DNA from 4 places in the Streptomyces lusitanus genome. Region 1 is predicted to be linked to each of the others. Evidence: riboswitches for the same ligand, from Rfam matches in the RefSeq annotation. Region 1 holds a riboswitch; each other region holds the start of a gene.
What was found. Region 1 has a riboswitch for cyclic di-AMP ahead of ACFOSY_RS25085 (transglycosylase family protein). Riboswitches for the same ligand answer to the same signal wherever they lie in the genome.
Positions count from the first base shown of each region.

Region 1 (4,177 bases):
TCACCGCCAGCGGCAGCGGCACCGCCGACCTCATCCACGACTTCGCCTTCCCCCTCCCCATCTACGCCATCTGCGACCTCCTCGGCGTCCCCCGCGAGGACCAGGACGACTTCCGGGACTGGGCGGGCATGATGATCCGTCACGGCGGCGGCCCCCGCGGCGGGGTGGCCCGGTCGGTCAAGAAGATGCGCGGCTACCTCGCCGAGCTGATCCACCGCAAGCGGGAGGAGCTGCCCGCCGAACCCGTTCCCGGCGAGGACCTCATCTCGGGGCTGATCCGCGCCTCCGACCACGGCGCGCACCTCACGGAGAACGAGGCCGCCGCGATGGCGTTCATCCTCCTCTTCGCCGGCTTCGAGACCACCGTCAACCTCATCGGCAACGGCACCTACGCCCTGCTCACCCACCCGGAGCAGCGCCGGCGGCTGCAACGGGCGCTGGCCGAGGGCGACCGCGCTCTGCTGGAGACGGGGGTGGAGGAACTGCTGCGCTACGACGGCCCGGTGGAGCTGGCGACCTGGCGGTTCGCCACCGAGCCGGTCGTCATCGGCGGGCAGCGGATCGCGGCCGGCGACCCGGTGCTCGTCGTGCTGGCCGCGGCCGACCGGGACCCGGAGCGGTTCGCCGACCCGGACACTCTGGACCTGGCCCGCCGGGACAACCAGCACCTGGGGTACGGGCACGGCATCCACTACTGCCTGGGCGCCCCGCTCGCGCGCCTGGAGGGACAGACCGCGCTCGCCACGCTCCTGACGCGCCTTCCGGATCTGCGGCTGGCCGTCGACCCGGCCGAACTGCGCTGGCGCGGCGGCCTCATCATGCGCGGACTCCGCACGCTTCCGGTGGAATTCTCCCCTCCGCGTTCAGGACAGACCTGACCTTCCTGTCCGTGCCCGGGGGCCGGTGCGCGGAAACCTGAGACGTGCTCAACTCTGTGATCTCCATGTGATCTGCACGGCATGAACTTGTGACAAGTGATCGTCTGCCTATACGTTCACCCATCAAGTACGGCGCGCCGCACAGTTCTGCTCGCCCGTGCCGGTTCTTGTCGCCGAGTGAAAGGCTTCCGCATGCTCTCCGGGAACGGCCGACACCGTCGCCCTCGTCAGGCTCCGGCTCTGCTCGTCGCCGCCGGCGTGACCGGCTCCGCGATCGCGATCCCGCTCCTCGGGGCGGGCGCCGCCAGCGCGGCGGACGGCGACACCTGGGACCGGGTCGCGGAGTGCGAGAGCGGCGGCTCCTGGAGCCAGAACACCGGCAACGGCTACTACGGCGGCCTTCAGTTGACCCAGGACGACTGGGAGAACTACGGCGGCACGGAGTTCGCGCCCAGCGCCGACGAGGCCAGCCGCAACCAGCAGATCACCGTGGCCGAGAGAATCCTCGCCGACCAGGGCGTCGGCAAGTGGCGCGCCTGCGGCCTGCTCACGGGTCTGAACCAGGACACCGCGTCCCCGAACGTCGACCCGGGCGTGCCGACCACCGACGCGACGCAGGGCGACTCCCGGACCGACGGCACCACCACCCCGTCCGGTTCGCCGGAAAGCGGCGATTCGCCCGCTTCGCCCACTTCACCCTCTCCGTCGGCGACATCCGGTTCGTCCGACGAGAAGGAGAGCGGCACGGACGCCGGCGCCTCCCCGTCCGCCTCCGCCACCCCCGAAGGTGACGAGTCGGACAAGTCGGGGCAGAGCACCGGTTCTTCGGAGGCCACCGAGTCCGAGGACACCGGCTCGGGCCGCCACCGCGGCCCCAGCGCCCCGGAGGAGGAGAGCGCCGACGCCGGGACCCCGTCGTCCGGCCGGCACGCCTCGCGCCCCACGGACAGGCCCGCGGGCATCAGCGACGACCGCTACACCGTGCAGACCGGCGACAGCCTGACCTCCATCGCCGACTCCCTTGCCCTCACCGGCGGATGGACGGCGCTCTACGTCGAGAACCAGCAGGTCATCGGCGACGACCCGAACCTCATCCTGCCCGGCGAACGCCTCCTGGTGGACGTCGAGGACGGCGCCGAAACCGGCGAATAAGGGGCGAAGGGCGGCAGTCGAAGACCCCTCCGCCCGGCGGGAGTTGGCGGAGTGAAAAGGGCTGATTGTCCGTAATAAAGACTGTGAGAGATAGGTCTCAGAAGCCCTGATCGTCTTTGTCTTTCCGTGCGACGCGTGCTTACGGTCGTGACCGCTCGCCACCGCGGGCCCCGGCTGCCGCCACGCCGAATCCTGCCAGTGGCAGCACGGGAACAGTCGTCGCGTCATGCGCCGTAGGCAGGAGCGGGGGACCCAGGTAAGCGCCGGACCCGGACGGTTCACGTCCGGTACGGCTTGGGGTGAAGCCGCGTCCCGGGAGGGACGTGGCCGGGCAACTCAACCGGCCCGAACCCGACAGCTCACCTCGCAGGCGTCGGTGAGGGGATCCATCCATGCTGTTTTCCGGCAAGGGCAAGCACCGTCGTCCGTCCAAGGCCACTCGCGCCATCGCCATCGCCGGTGTGACCGGCGCCGCCGTCGCCGGCCCGCTCATGGCGTCCGGCACCGCCTCCGCCGCCACCGCGTCCGAGTGGGACGCCGTCGCCCAGTGCGAGTCCGGCGGCAACTGGTCCATCAACACCGGCAACGGCTACTACGGCGGTCTGCAGTTCTCCGCCTCCACGTGGGCCGCGTACGGCGGCACCCAGTACGCCGCCAGCGCCGACCAGGCCTCCAAGGCCCAGCAGATCGAGATCGCCGAGAAGGTCCTCGCGGGCCAGGGCAAGGGCGCCTGGCCGGTCTGCGGCACCGGCCTGTCCAACGCCTCCTACGACGGCGGCTCCGCCGAGGGCTCCGCGCAGGAGTCCGGCTCCACCGAGTCGCGTGAGAGCGAGCAGAAGGCCTCCCGCTCCGCCGAGCGCCCGGCCGCCCCGGCCGAGCAGAAGGCCGACACGGCCGAGAAGAAGACCGTCACCACCCCGACCGGCACGAAGGTCGAGAAGGGCGACGGCGAGTACAAGGTCGTCAAGGGCGACACCCTCAGCTCGATCGCCGAGGAGCACGACGTCAAGGGCGGCTGGGCGAAGCTGTTCGACCTGAACGACGACATCGTCGACGACGCCGACCTCATCTACCCGGGCCAGCAGCTGCACCTGAAGTAAGGGCAGACCGCCAGGTCCCTCCCCGTCCCCACGGGCTCCCCGCCCCGGTGCGTTTCTTCCCCCGTACGCACCGGGGCGGGGTCATGTCCGGACGCATTCAGGTCACGGTTTCCCGAACGGGCTTTGTTCCGTTCAGAAACAATTTACTCTCGGTTCTGTCCATGAGGCGGGCGGCGAGATGGCCGATCGCCCGGAGCCGGTTAGGCTCGGACCCGCAGGGCCCCCGCGGCCCCGCTCACCCGCGTCACATCCCAAGAAGGAGATGCTCGTGCCGTCCATCGACGTCGTCGTAGCCCGGGAAATCCTGGACTCCCGAGGCAACCCCACGGTCGAGGTCGAGGTCGGCCTCGACGACGGCAGCACGGGTCGTGCCGCCGTCCCGTCCGGCGCCTCCACCGGCGCCTTCGAGGCCATCGAACTCCGTGACGGTGATGCAGGCCGTTACCTGGGCAAGGGCGTCGAGAAGGCCGTCCTGGCCGTCATCGAGCAGATCGGCCCGGAGCTCGTCGGCTACGACGCCACCGAGCAGCGCCTGATCGACCAGGCGATGTTCGACCTGGACGCCACCGACAACAAGGGCTCGCTCGGCGCCAACGCCATCCTCGGCGTCTCCCTCGCCGTCGCCCACGCCGCCTCCGAGGCCAGCGACCTGCCGCTGTTCCGCTACCTGGGCGGCCCGAACGCGCACCTGCTGCCGGTACCGATGATGAACATCCTGAACGGCGGCTCGCACGCCGACTCCAACGTGGACATCCAGGAGTTCATGATCGCCCCGATCGGCGCGGAGTCCTTCTCCGAGGCGCTGCGCTGGGGCGCCGAGGTCTACCACACCCTGAAGAAGGTCCTGAAGAACAAGGGCCTGGCCACCGGCCTCGGCGACGAGGGCGGCTTCGCCCCGAACCTCGGCTCCAACCGTGAGGCCCTCGACCTCATCCTCGAGGCGATCAAGGAGGCCGGCTACACCCCCGGCGAGCAGATCGCCCTGGCCCTCGACGTGGCCGCCTCCGAGTTCTACAAGGACGGCGTCTACACCTTCGAGGGCAAGGA
Region 1 is NZ_JBHRWL010000018.1:197,637-201,813, forward strand. It holds gene ACFOSY_RS25075 (cytochrome P450 family protein) at 1-878, shown strand, start outside; gene ACFOSY_RS25080 (transglycosylase family protein) at 1,071-2,030, shown strand; cyclic di-AMP (ydaO/yuaA leader) riboswitch at 2,250-2,418, shown strand; gene ACFOSY_RS25085 (transglycosylase family protein) at 2,423-3,130, shown strand; gene eno (phosphopyruvate hydratase) at 3,399-4,177, shown strand, end outside.

Region 2 (4,177 bases), on a different contig from region 1:
GACGCCCCGCCGGAGTCACCCTCGTCCGGGCGGCCGTACGGGTCCAGGAGCTGTACCCCTATGCCGCTGGTCACCAGGCCCGCCGCGATCAGCAGGCCGTCGGGGGCGACGATGCCCGCGGTCAGCATGGCCAGCCCGGCGATCAGTACCCACCAGGCGCCGGTGCGCCGGTACTCGCGGGGGCGGGTCGGGCGGCCGGTGGTGAGGGAGCGGGCGAAGCGGGGGTCCTCGTGCTCGAGTCGGGCCGCGAGGTCGACCAGGCGATCGTCGTCGGACTGGGGCACGGCTCCTCCTTTCCAGGGGGTGGCCGCCCGGTCACACCGCCGGCGGCCGTCGCTCCGGGCACCGGGACGTGCGCGGACCGTCGGCGTGCCGCGAACTCGGGCCGCATGTCCAGGAGTTTGCCCGTGCGCAGAGGTCGTCACCCGCCCGGTACGGTGCCTCCAGGGTCGCCCGGGGCGCACGGCCGGAGCCATCCGTCGCGCCCCCCAACCTCAGGGGGGACCGGTACGCAGGAGACCGCGGGCACGGGGCCGTCCGCGCCGGGAAAATGGGGACTGTCACCGATGGCGCCGCCCCCCTCCGGGGCGGAGGCTGGACGGTGACGGCCCGCGCCGCGCCCCCGGCCGCGGGCCGTCGGTGTCCTCGGCACACCGACGGCGAGGAGGCGGAACCGGGCCTGAAGGACCGGCTGGAGCTCACCCGCTACGCCATCCGGGTCGGCCTGATCGAGCCCTGACCGCACGCCCGGACGCCCGGCGACACGGGGCGTCGAACCCGGACCCCGCACCCCCGGCGGCCGAGGCATCGAGCCCGACCCCCCCCGCCCGGCGGCCGGGGCACGGACGGCTCCCGCCGCACGGGTTGCCAGACTGGAGCCGGACCGCGCAGCGGTCCCGCCGCCGCCCGCACCCGGGAGAGCCCGCCGATGCCGCACCCGTACGTCCTGCTGTCCGCCGCCGTCTCCCTCGACGGCTACCTGGACGACACCGGCCCGGAGCGGCTGCTGCTGTCGAGCCCGGCCGACTTCGACCGGGTCGACGAGGTGCGGGCGTCCGTGGACGCCATCCTGGTCGGCGCCGGCACGATCCGCGCCGACAACCCCCGGCTGCTGGTCAACTCGCCCGAGCGCCGCGCCGCCCGGGTCGCCGACGGACGCCCGGAGTACCCGCTGAAGGTCACGGTGAGCGGCTCCGGCGACCTGGATCCCGCGGCCCGCTTCTGGCACACCGGCGGCGACAAGGTCCTCTACACCACCGGCAAGGGCGCCGAACGGGCCCGCGCGCTCGGCATCGCCGCCGACGTCGTCCCGCTCGGCGACGCCCTGGACTGGCGGCGGCTGCTGGAGCACCTGCACGACGTGCGCGGGGTGCGGCGGCTGATGGTGGAGGGCGGCGGCCGGATCCACACCCAGCTGATGACCCAGGGCCTCGCCGACGAGGTCCAGCTGGTCCTCGCCCCGCTGTTCGTCGGCGACCCGGACGCCCCCCGCCTGTTCGGGCCCGGCTCCTACCAGGGCGGACGGCTTCGCCTGGTCGAGACCCGGCCCGTCGGCGACGTCGTCCTCATGCGCTACGAGCCCACCGCGCCCGGCGCCGGCGCGCCGGCGTCCGCGGCCGACCGGCACTGGCTCGCCCTCGCCTGCGAGCTGGCCGCGCAGTGCCCGCCCTCCGAGACCGCGTTCAGCGTCGGCGCCGTCGTGGTCGCCGCCGACGGCACCGAGCTGGCGCGGGGCCACTCCCGGGAGGGCGGCGACCCCGTGGTGCACGCGGAGGAGGCCGCGCTCGCCAAGGCCGACCCCACCGACCCGCGGCTGGCCGGCGCCACCGTGTACTCCAGCCTGGAGCCGTGCGCCCGCCGCGCGTCCCGGCCGGCGCCCTGCGCGCGGCTCATCCTGGACGCGGGGGTGCGCCGGGTGGTCACGGCCTGGCGGGAGCCGGACACCTTCGTGACGGACGCCGACGGCAGCGCGGTGCTGGCGGAGGGGGGCGCCACGGTGCTGGTCCTGCCGGAGTACGAGCAGCGCGCGAAGGCGCCGAACGCGCACCTGCTGGGCGGCTGAACGCCCCCGGAGGAAAGGGATGTGCGGGGGACTCCGCGGATGCCGTACACTGGTGTTTACCGACGCGGGGTGGAGCAGCTCGGTAGCTCGCTGGGCTCATAACCCAGAGGTCGCAGGTTCAAATCCTGTCCCCGCTACTGAAGGCCGAGGGCCGGAATCCGAGAGGATTCCGGCCCTCGGTGTTTTTCCGTGCCGCCACTCGCACCCCCTTACCCTTCACGCACAGTGAGCGAACGGCCTCGGATCGCATAACAACTGACGTACCGTCAAATCTGACCGGCCGTCCGAGGCGCGGTCAACTCGCCCGTTTTCACCCGCTCATGGCGCTTACGTCCGTGCGGAAATCGTTAACGATCAAGAGGAACGGCTTGGAATCCGGCCCCCGCGTCTATTAACGTTCGATAACGCAGCGCGGTCGTCCCAGCCGTCACAGAAGTCGGCTCCGTGCGCACGCGCCGAATCCCGCGAGGGAACCGGGGAACCACCTCAATGGGGTGAATCGGGCGGACATCGCCGTGGAAACACGGTCGTGGACGCGCGTAGGAGACCTTCCTGCTCCGAACCCGTCAGCTAACCCGGTAGGCGAGAAGGAAGGAAAGGAGCGCGCCCACGTGGCGTCCAACCCGCCTGCCCCCGAGGCCCCGTTCAAGCCGAGCGACACCTTCGCCTACGGCGCCCCCGGCGCCGACGAGGGGCCCTTCGAGGAGTGGAACCCCACCGCGGAGTCCGTGCGCCCCGTGCGCGGCCGGCACCGCGTCGCCAAGCAGCGCGGAGGCGGACTCGCCCGCAGCTCCACCGTCCTGGGCGTCGGCGTCATAGCCGCCGTCGGCGCCGGCGGCATGGCCAGCGCCCAGACCGGCAAGCCGCCCGTCTCCATCTCCATGCCCGACCTGCCCAACGTGGGTTCCCTCATCTCCGACGAGGAAACACCGAAGGGCTCCAGCACCCCCCTCAGCGACATCGGCATGACCACCGCCGACACCGACGAGGGCGCCGCCGACGCCGGTGAGGCGCTGCGCGCCCGCATCATGGCGCAGGTCGAGCAGCAGCAGGGCCAGGCGCAGAGCAAGGCGCAGGCCGCCGCCCTCGCCGCCGCCGAGAAGGAGGCCGCCGAGGCCGCCGCCAAGGCGGAGCAGGAGGCCAAGGAGAAGGCCGAGGCCGCGAAGAAGAAGGCGGAGGAGGAGGCCGCGAAGAAGGCCGAGGCCGAGCGCCTCGCCGAGCTGGCCAAGCAGTACGCCCTGCCGACCTCCTCGTACACCATCACCTCGACCTTCGGTCAGGCCGGCGCCTACTGGTCCTCCGGCTACCACACCGGACTCGACTTCGCCGCCCCCACCGGCACCCTGATCAAGGCCGTCCACACCGGCACGATCACCTCCGCCGGCTGGGACGGCAGCTACGGCTACAAGACCGTGCTCACCCTCGACGACGGCACCGAGATCTGGTACGCCCACCAGTCGTCGATCAACGTCAGCGTCGGCCAGAAGGTCAACACCGGCGACGTGATCGGCCGCGTCGGGGCCACCGGCAACGTGACCGGCGCCCACCTCCACCTCGAGGTCCACACCGCAGGCTCCGGCGGCATCGACCCGGCCGCCTGGCTGGCCGGCAAGGGCCTCAGCATCTGAACCACCCCGGCGGCCGCGTCCCGGCCGCCGTCGCCGTGAACGCCGGCAGTCCCGACGACGACCCCCCGACGTCAGGGCTGCCGGTTCCGCATGTCCGGGGCCTTCTCAGCGGCGGTAGGGGTTCTCCCCGTACGCCGGATACGGCGGCTGCCCCGGCGCCGGCCACGGTGCGGACACCGGCCCGTACGCCCATCCCGCGCCGTACGGCACCGGGGGCGCCGTGAGCCGGGCCGCGTGCTCCAGCGCCGGGCGGGCCGCCGCGCGCCGGTGCCACAGCTCCAGCAGCAGCTCCCGCTCCCGGGTCACGAAGTCCGCCCCCGCCTTCCCCGCGCGGCCCCGGTGTCGCAGGAACGCCAGCGACGTCGCGTACGCCTCGTACTGGGCGACCGCCCGCGCCGCCGGCCTGCCTCCGTGCTCGCGGGCGAACTTCCGGGCGAGCCGCCGGGCCCGCATCGAACCCAGCGCGAACGGCTCCGCCGGACGCAGC
Region 2 is NZ_JBHRWL010000033.1:459,416-463,592, forward strand. It holds gene ACFOSY_RS34025 (DUF3040 domain-containing protein) at 1-284, opposite strand, end outside; gene ACFOSY_RS34030 (hypothetical protein) at 602-739, shown strand; gene ACFOSY_RS34035 (dihydrofolate reductase family protein) at 929-2,062, shown strand; tRNA gene ACFOSY_RS34040 (tRNA-Met) at 2,126-2,199, shown strand; cyclic di-AMP (ydaO/yuaA leader) riboswitch at 2,506-2,661, shown strand; gene ACFOSY_RS34045 (M23 family metallopeptidase) at 2,674-3,690, shown strand; gene ACFOSY_RS34050 (PrsW family intramembrane metalloprotease) at 3,796-4,177, opposite strand, start outside.
Region 2: another riboswitch for cyclic di-AMP. It lies ahead of ACFOSY_RS34045 (M23 family metallopeptidase); the one in region 1 lies ahead of ACFOSY_RS25085 (transglycosylase family protein).

Region 3 (4,177 bases), on a different contig from region 1:
ACATCGTGCGGGTCCACCCCGGCGAGGAGTGGCTGTACGTGCTCAAGGGACGGCTGCGGCTGCGCCTCGGCGACACCCTGCACCGGCTGTCCCCGGGCGACAGCGCCCACTTCGACTCGCTCACCCCGCACCGCATCGCCGCGCAGGACGCCGACGGGGTCGAGCTGCTGTTCGTCCACACCCTGCTGCAGAGTCCCACGGCCGCCCTGTGCCTGGGCCCGACCCCTGGAGAGACCCCGTGAGCGGCAAGGACATGGAGGAGAAGTTTCCCCGGGCCCTGTGGGTCCGGCTGTTCGTCTACATCGTGGTCGGGCACCTGTTCGCGGCCTTCATCTACTTCCTCTTCGAGATCGCGCCGAAGAAGTAGCGCGGGCCGAGCGAGCAGGACACGCGGGGGCGGCGGAGGCGGTCGTCAGTCGAGCAGGCGCTCGCGCAGCCGCTCCCGGTGGGCCGGCGTGAGACCGAGCCCCTGCTCCAGGTAGGCGTCCACGCCGCCCCAGGTCTCCTCGACCGTCGCGAAGGCGGCCGCCAGATACTCCTCGCGCGCGTCGAAGAGCGGGCTGAGCAGCTCCATGACCTCGGGGGAGTAGGCGTCCGCGGAGGTGCCGCTGCGGCGCACCTTGTAGCGGCGGTGCTTGGCGTTGGACTTCAGGTAGTCCTCGACGATCGCGTCGCGCTCCACGCCCAGGGAGAGCAGGGTCACCGCCACCGAGAGGCCCGCGCGGTCCTTGCCGGCCGCGCAGTGCATCAGCGCGGGGACGCTGTCCTCGGCGAGCGCGCGCAGCACCTGAGCGTGCTCGGCGGTGCGCTCCTTGATGATCATGCGGTACGAGGTGATCATCCGGTCGGCGCCCTGGCCGTCGGCCAGGATCGCGCGCAGCTGGTCCAGGTCGCCGTCGCGCACCATCTTCCAGAACTCCGCGCCGTCGGCCGGGTCGCTCAGCGGCAGGTTGACGTTGCGCACGCCCGGCAGCGCGACGTCCGGCCCTTCCAGCTTCTGGTCGGCCGCGTTGCGGAAGTCGAACACGGTGTGCAGGCCGAGCGAGGCGAGGAAGGCGGCGTCCTCGGCGGTGGCGTGGGCGAGGTGACCACTGCGGAACAGCACCCCGTGCCGCACCCGCCGTCCGTCCACCGTGGGCAGCCCGCCCACGTCGCGGAAGTTGCGCACACCGGTCAGCCGGGGCTCGGTCGACGGGATCTCCTGCGTCACGGACGGCTCCTCCCACTCCGCGCCGTCGCCGCGGCTCGTCGACGGGCACCACTCGACGATACGACATACCTGCCTGGGGCAATGAGCTGCCGGCCGCCCTCACGGTGTTGGATTGTGTCGCTTTTTGTTCGCTCGCGGGAAGCGGGCCACGGGTCGCTGTCGCCAAGATCAAGATGTCGCGATTGTGGTGGCCGGCCCGTCCGACATCATCTTGATTGATGCGTTCTGTCCGATTGGGGCGTTTGAGGTTAACGTGCCCCTGTAGAAGGGGAATTGAGGATGGGTCGCGTGAGCATCGTCATACCGGTGACCGTGCGCTGTCGCCATGCTCACGTAATCCCCTTCCGTGACAAGGGAATTCGCCCGCCGCTCGTTTTCCAGATCGACGCACGGTGACGTCTTTTCCGCCTTTCGATCACGGAAAAAGCGGGTTCGCGGGAACACGCGCTTGTTTCGCCGCGTCGGGGTCGCTTACGTTCCCAACCGATCCGGACGGACGCCTAATCCTGCCGCCGCCCGGAGCCCGCACACACTGACCCGACGTACGGCAGGAGCGGGGGACCCACAGGTACAACTGCCTGTTCCGGACCCCGGAAACAGGCTTGGGGTTAAGCCGCGCAGCGACGCGGCCGGACATCTCCAGTCCGCACCCGACAGCTCACCTCGTAGGCGCCGGAGAGGAATTCGTCATGCCCGCGAAGGGTAAGCACCGCCGTACCAAGGCTCAGCGTTTCACCCGCTCCATCGCCGTCGCCGGAACCGGCGGCGCCGCTCTCGCCCTGCCGTTCCTCGGCGCCACCGGCGCGCACGCCGCGACGCCGGAGTCGGCCCCCCAGACGTCGGTCCAGTCGCTGTCCGTCACCGGCCAGCAGGCCAAGGCCGAACAGGGCGACGAGGCCCGCACGTACACCGTGAAGGCCGGCGACTACCTCGCCAAGATCGCCGAGTCCGAGCACGTCGACGGTGGCTGGAAGCAGCTCTACGCGGACAACCGCGAGGCCGTCGGTGACGACCCGTCACTCATCCACCCGGGTCTGAAGCTCTCCGTCGACGGCAAGGCCGCCGCCACGAGCACGCCGAAGCAGTCCACGGCGCCGCAGACCGCCAAGCCCGCCGCGCCCAAGGCCGAGGCGCCCGCCGAGAAGCCGGCCGAGCAGCCCGCGCAGCAGTCGTCCGAGGAGTCCTCCTCCGACGACACCGCCGCCCAGACCGCTCCGTCCTCCGGCTTCACCGCCCCGGTGTCCGGCGGCAGCGTCGGCACCGCCTACAAGGTGGCCGGCAGCATGTGGTCCAGCGGCTACCACACCGGTGCCGACTTCGTCGTTCCGACCGGCACCTCCCTGAAGGCCGTCGGCGCCGGCACCGTCGTCTCCGCCGGCTGGGGCGGCGCGTACGGCAACCAGGTCGTCATCCAGCTGAACGACGGCCACTACGCCCAGTACGCCCACCTGTCCTCGCTGTCCGTCTCGGCGGGCCAGACCGTGAGCGCCGGCCAGCAGGTCGGTCTCTCCGGTGCGACCGGCAACGTGACCGGCCCGCACCTGCACTTCGAGATCCGCACCACCCCGGACTACGGCTCGGACGTGGACCCGATCTCCTACCTCCGCTCCAAGGGCGTCTCCATCTGACCCCTTCGCGGCACCCTTCCTGACACGCGCGCCGAAGGCCGGACCCCGATCCACGGGGCCCGGCCTCCGGTGTGTCCGGGTCCGGGCGGCGGCTGCCCCCGGCCTGGCTCCCGACCCGGCTACCGGCCTGGCTATTCCGGGCTTGGCCAAAGCTTTGAGAGTGGCTTATCTCACCGCACGTCAACCCTCCCCTACGGTCGCGTAGGTCACATCGGAAGGTGAATCATGTCCGGCTGTGGCAGACGATTCGAAGAGTGACAAGGCAACAGTGATCGGGTCGTACGTGGCGGTGGGGGACAGCTTCACCGAGGGCGTCGGCGACCCCGGCCCCGACGGGGCGTTCGTCGGCTGGGCCGACCGCCTCGCCGTTCTGCTCGCGGACCGCAGACCCGAGGGCGACTTCGGTTACGTCAACCTCGCGGTGCGCGGCAAGCTGCTGGACCAGATCGTGGCCGACCAGGTCCCCCGGGCCGTCGAACTCGCCCCCGACCTGGTCTCCTTCTGCGCGGGCGGCAACGACATCCTGCGCCCCGGCACCGACCCGGACGAGGTGGCCGAGCGTTTCGAGAAGGCGGTCGCCCAGCTCGCCGCGGCGGCCGGCACGGTGCTCGTGACCACCGGGTTCGACACCCGCGGGGTCCCCCTGCTCAAGCATCTGCGCGGCAAGATCGCCACGTACAACGGGCACGTCAGGGCCGTCGCCGACCGGTACGGCTGCCCGGTGCTCGACCTGTGGTCGCTGCGCAGCGTGCAGGACCGCAGGGCGTGGGACGCCGACCGGCTGCACCTCTCACCCGAGGGACACACGCGCGTCGCGCTGCGCGCCGGGCTCGCCCTCGGCCTGAAGGTGCCCGCCGACCCGGAGCAGCCGTGGCCGCCGCTCCCGCCGCGCGGCACCCTGGAGATCCGCCGCGACGACGTCCACTGGGCCCGCGAGTTCCTGGTCCCGTGGATCGGCCGCCGCCTGCGCGGCGAATCCTCGGGCGACCACGTCACGGCGAAGGGGACGCTGTCCCCGGAGGACATCCGGTCGCGGATCGCGGCGGTCGCGTGACGGCGGGGGCGGATCCGGGGCCCCGGCGCCGGACCCGCCCCGCGGGCTTGTCCACAACCCGCCCCGGCTGTCCCGGCCGCCGCACATAATGGAAACTCCGATCGATTTCCTCTGGAGGTACCGTGGCCGCTTCTTCCGCCCCCGGAGCGGGGCCGCGTGCCCTGCGGCCGCAGGCCTTCGGCGCTGATCCCACCGGTGAGCGCATGGCGCGGATCCGCAGGTCCCCGCACTTCGCCGACGGCGTGTTCCAGAACCCGGGCGGGACGGCCCGTATGCGTCCCTCCG
Region 3 is NZ_JBHRWL010000007.1:18,282-22,458, forward strand. It holds gene ACFOSY_RS11820 (helix-turn-helix domain-containing protein) at 1-242, shown strand, start outside; gene ACFOSY_RS11825 (DUF6126 family protein) at 239-367, shown strand; gene ACFOSY_RS11830 (tyrosine-protein phosphatase) at 413-1,210, opposite strand; cyclic di-AMP (ydaO/yuaA leader) riboswitch at 1,731-1,895, shown strand; gene ACFOSY_RS11835 (M23 family metallopeptidase) at 1,900-2,838, shown strand; gene ACFOSY_RS11840 (SGNH/GDSL hydrolase family protein) at 3,107-3,892, shown strand; gene ACFOSY_RS11845 (MBL fold metallo-hydrolase) at 4,015-4,177, shown strand, end outside.
Region 3: another riboswitch for cyclic di-AMP. It lies ahead of ACFOSY_RS11835 (M23 family metallopeptidase); the one in region 1 lies ahead of ACFOSY_RS25085 (transglycosylase family protein).

Region 4 (4,177 bases), on a different contig from region 1:
AGCCGCGCCTGGGCGCGGGCCGTCTCGTCCTGGAGGTCGCGCAGCCGCTGCCGCGCCGAATCCGCCTTTTCCTTGGCGCCGTTGTACTTCTCGGTGGCGACCTCGGCCTCGCGGTACAGGCGGTCCACGTCGGCACCGGTGAGGGCGGGCGCCGGCTGCGGCGCCGCGTGCCCCGCTCCGTCGAAGCCGGCCGCGGTGGCCGCTCCGGCGAGGACGACGGTGGCGGCCGCACGGACCGTGGTGCCGCCCGTCGGACGCTGCCGTGACCTGCGGTGCGCTGCCACCCTCGCTGCCGTCCTTCCCACTGGCGTCCGCCGGGGCCGGACGTCTGCCCGGCAGTCCGGCGGCGGGGTGACGGGGGAGCCGCCCGCCGCCGGACCCTTTCTTCGGCGGTGGTGTCCGGCCGCCGCTCCTGGCCCGAGCGGCGATGCGGAGCCGGTCACCTGGGGCAGGACGCTAGGCCGGGCCGTGCGGGGCGGGATACGGGTTGTGCGGAACTGTCGCCCTCGGACCGCCGGGTGACCGTAAGTGACCGACGGGCCGCTCACGCGGCTTCGCTCTCACTCAGGGTGATGACCGATGTGGTGAAGGCGGGAAGGGTGAGGGCGGCGGAATGCTATGGGGCGCCCCTGGCTAGGCTCCGGCCTCATGGACGTACTCATCCACATCTTCGTCGGTCTGCACATCATCGGTATCGCGTCGCTGCTCGGCGGCTTCCTCACCCAGATGAAGGCGATGGGCGCGGGCACCGCCCGCTTCGTCCCCGCGATGCTGCACGGCGCGCTGACGATGCTGGTCACGGGCGTGGTGCTGGTGGGCCTCAACCAGGCCCAGGACTACTCCGTGGACAACATCAAGATCGGCGTGAAGCTCGCGCTGCTGGTCGTGATCCTCGGCCTGGTCTACGTGAAGCGGGACGAGGAGAAGGTGGACAAGGGGCTCTTCGGCCTGGTCGGCCTGCTGACCGTGACGAACATCTTCATCGCGGTCCTCTGGACCTGAGCCCGCGTTGCCGGCCGTCAGGCCGGGCGGACGATGCTGTGGATCGCGGACTCGCCGTCGTAGTAGACGGACTCCTCGCGGACGTACGCGCCCGGCTTCGGGGCGTGGATCATCATGCCGTTGCCGATGTAGATGCCCACGTGCGTGACGTCGTCGTAGAAGAAGACCAGGTCGCCGGGCTGGGCCTGGGACACCGGGACGGTGGTGCCCGCGTTCACCTGGTCGTAGGTGGTGCGCGGGAGGGAGACGCCGGCGGCCTTCCAGGCGGCCTGGGTGAGCCCCGAGCAGTCGTAGGAGCCGGGACCGGTCGCGCCCCAGACGTACGGCTTGCCGATCTGCGCGCGGGCGAAGGCGAGGACCTTCTCGGCCTTGGCGGCGTACGAGGAGTCGGCCGGGGGCGTGTCGGCCGAGCCCGTGGACCCCGACCCGGAGCCCTCCGAGGAGCCGCCACCCTGCTGCGCGGCCTCCTCACGCTCCTGCTGCTCCGCCTGCTCCTGCTCGGCCTGCTGCCGGGCCAGCTCCGCCGCCTTGCGGGCGGCCTCCTGCTGCTTGCGCTTCTCGATCGCGGCGAGCCGCGCCTTCTCCTCGGCGGTCAGCTCCGACAGCAGTTCGCGCGCGTCGGCGAGCTTCTTCTGGACGGTGGCCTTGGCCGTCTTCAGGTCGCCCTGCGTCTCGGTGAGCGTCCGGAGGCTCTCGGTGGCCTCCTGCCGCTTCTTCATCGTCTCGGTCTGCTGGGAGACGTAGTCGTCCACCGCCGCCTTCTGGCGGCCGGTCATCCGGTCCAGCACCTGACGCTGGTCGAAGACGTCCTGCGGGGTCTCCGCGAGCAGGAACGTCGCGGTGTCGGGCATGCCCGCGCCGGTGCGGTACTGGGCGGCCGCGTAGGAGCCCAGTTCCGCGCGCGCCTCGTTCAGCTTCTGCGTGCGCTGCGCCACGTCGTCGAGGAGGGTGTCGACCTCCTTGCGCTGCTTGGTCGTCTTCTCCTTGGCCGCGTTGTACTTCTCCGTCGCCGACTCGGCCTGGCGGTAGAGGTCGCCGACCTTCTTCTCGACCTCCTCCAGGCTCGGCCGGTCGTCGCCGGGGGCGGCGTCGGCGGTCTGGGAGAGCAGGGCCACGGAGGTGAGCGCGGCCGTGGCGAGAGCAGGGGTGCGTATGCCGGCCACGCGCGCGCCGGGAGTGCGCGACTTACGGTGCGACGCCAAGGGAGGCGACTCCTTCCAAAGCTCCGCCTACCGGGTTAGCTGTCGGGTTCGGGCGGGTGTATTGATCGGAAGGGTTGCCCTACGGCCTGCTCCGAAGAGTGGGCCGATTCACCCCAAGTCTCGGTGGGTCCCCGGCTCCGGCTGCCACGGCGGACAGTGACGGACTCGGCGGAGGCCGCGCGGTCCGGCGAGGTTCGCCGGCGGGGGACGAGCGGCCCGGACGGCACGGTAGCCAACTGGTGTGGCCCTTGTGAAGGTTGATGGGCGATATGCCCGATACATTTTCGTGACCTTGTGGGCGGTGTCACGCAGGGTGAGCCGGTGACCGTGGAGGGTGCCCGGCGGCGGGTCGCCCGGCGGAGGGGCGGGATGTTTCCGGGGCGGGCCCGGGTTGTCGGTGGAGCGCCCTAGACTCGGAGAGCGATGAGCAGCCTCTTTGACGACAGCTTCCTGGCGGACCTCCAGGCCCAGCGCGGCCCGGCGGACGAGCCCCCGCCGCCACCCGAGGACGAGCATGCGCCGGAGCCCCTGCCGGACGACCTGTTCGGCGGGAAGTTCGACGTGCCCCCGGACCGGGACACGTACTACCGGGACGGCGCCCCCCGCCCGGTGATCGACTCCGCCGCGCTGCTGGAGGGGCTGAACGACAACCAGCGCGCCGCGGTCGTGCACTCCGGCTCCCCCCTGCTCATCGTGGCCGGAGCCGGGTCGGGCAAGACCCGTGTGCTCACCCACCGCATCGCCCACCTGCTCGCCGAGCGGGGCGTCCACCCGGGCCAGATCCTCGCGATCACCTTCACCAACAAGGCCGCCGGCGAGATGAAGGAGCGCGTCGAGCAGCTCGTCGGCCCGCGCGCCAACGCCATGTGGGTCATGACGTTCCACAGCGCGTGCGTGCGCATCCTGCGCCGCGAGTCCAAGAAGCTCGGCTTCACGTCGTCCTTCTCGATCTACGACGCCGCCGACTCCAAACGCCTGATGGCCCTGGTCTGCCGGGACCTGGACCTCGACCCCAAGCGCTTCCCGCCCAAGTCCTTCAGCGCCAAGATCAGCAACCTGAAGAACGAGCTGATCGACGAGGAGGACTTCGCCGCCCAGGCGACCGACGGCTTCGAGAAGACCCTCGCCCAGGCCTACGCGCTCTACCAGTCCCGCCTGCGCGAGGCGAACGCGCTGGACTTCGACGACCTGATCATGACGACGGTCAATCTGCTCCGCGCCTTCCCGGACGTCGCCGAGCACTACCGCCGCCGCTTCCGGCACGTCCTGGTCGACGAGTACCAGGACACCAACCACGCCCAGTACGCCCTGGTGCGCGAGCTCGTCGGGGGCGCCTCCGAGCACCCCGTCGACGTCCCGCCGGAGGCCGAGGTGCCGCCCGCCGAGCTGTGCGTGGTGGGCGACGCCGACCAGTCCATCTACGCCTTCCGCGGCGCGACGATCCGCAACATCCTCCAGTTCGAGGAGGACTACCCGGACGCGACGACGATCCTGCTGGAGCAGAACTACCGCTCCACGCAGACGATCCTGTCCGCCGCCAACGCCGTCATCGAGCGCAACGAGTCCCGCCGCCCGAAGAATCTGTGGACCAACGCCGGCGCCGGCGCGCTCATCACCGGCTACGTCGCCGACACCGAGCACGACGAGGCGCAGTTCGTCGCCGACGAGATAGACCGCCTCACGGACGCGGGCGAGGCCAAGGCGGGCGACGTCGCCGTCTTCTACCGCACCAACGCCCAGTCCCGTGTCTTCGAGGAGATCTTCATCCGCGTCGGCCTGCCCTACAAGGTCGTCGGCGGCGTCCGCTTCTACGAGCGCAAGGAGGTCCGGGACGTCCTGGCCTACCTGCGGGTGCTGGCCAACCCTGAGGACTCGGTGCCGCTGCGCCGCATCCTCAACGTCCCCAAGCGCGGCATCGGCGACCGCGCCGAGGCCATGATCGACGCGCTCGCCCAGCGGGAGAAGATCAGCTT
Region 4 is NZ_JBHRWL010000002.1:104,038-108,214, forward strand. It holds gene ACFOSY_RS01930 (C40 family peptidase) at 1-284, opposite strand, end outside; gene ACFOSY_RS01935 (hypothetical protein) at 649-1,002, shown strand; gene ACFOSY_RS01940 (C40 family peptidase) at 1,020-2,204, opposite strand; cyclic di-AMP (ydaO/yuaA leader) riboswitch at 2,212-2,385, opposite strand; gene pcrA (DNA helicase PcrA) at 2,628-4,177, shown strand, end outside.
Region 4: another riboswitch for cyclic di-AMP. It lies ahead of ACFOSY_RS01940 (C40 family peptidase); the one in region 1 lies ahead of ACFOSY_RS25085 (transglycosylase family protein).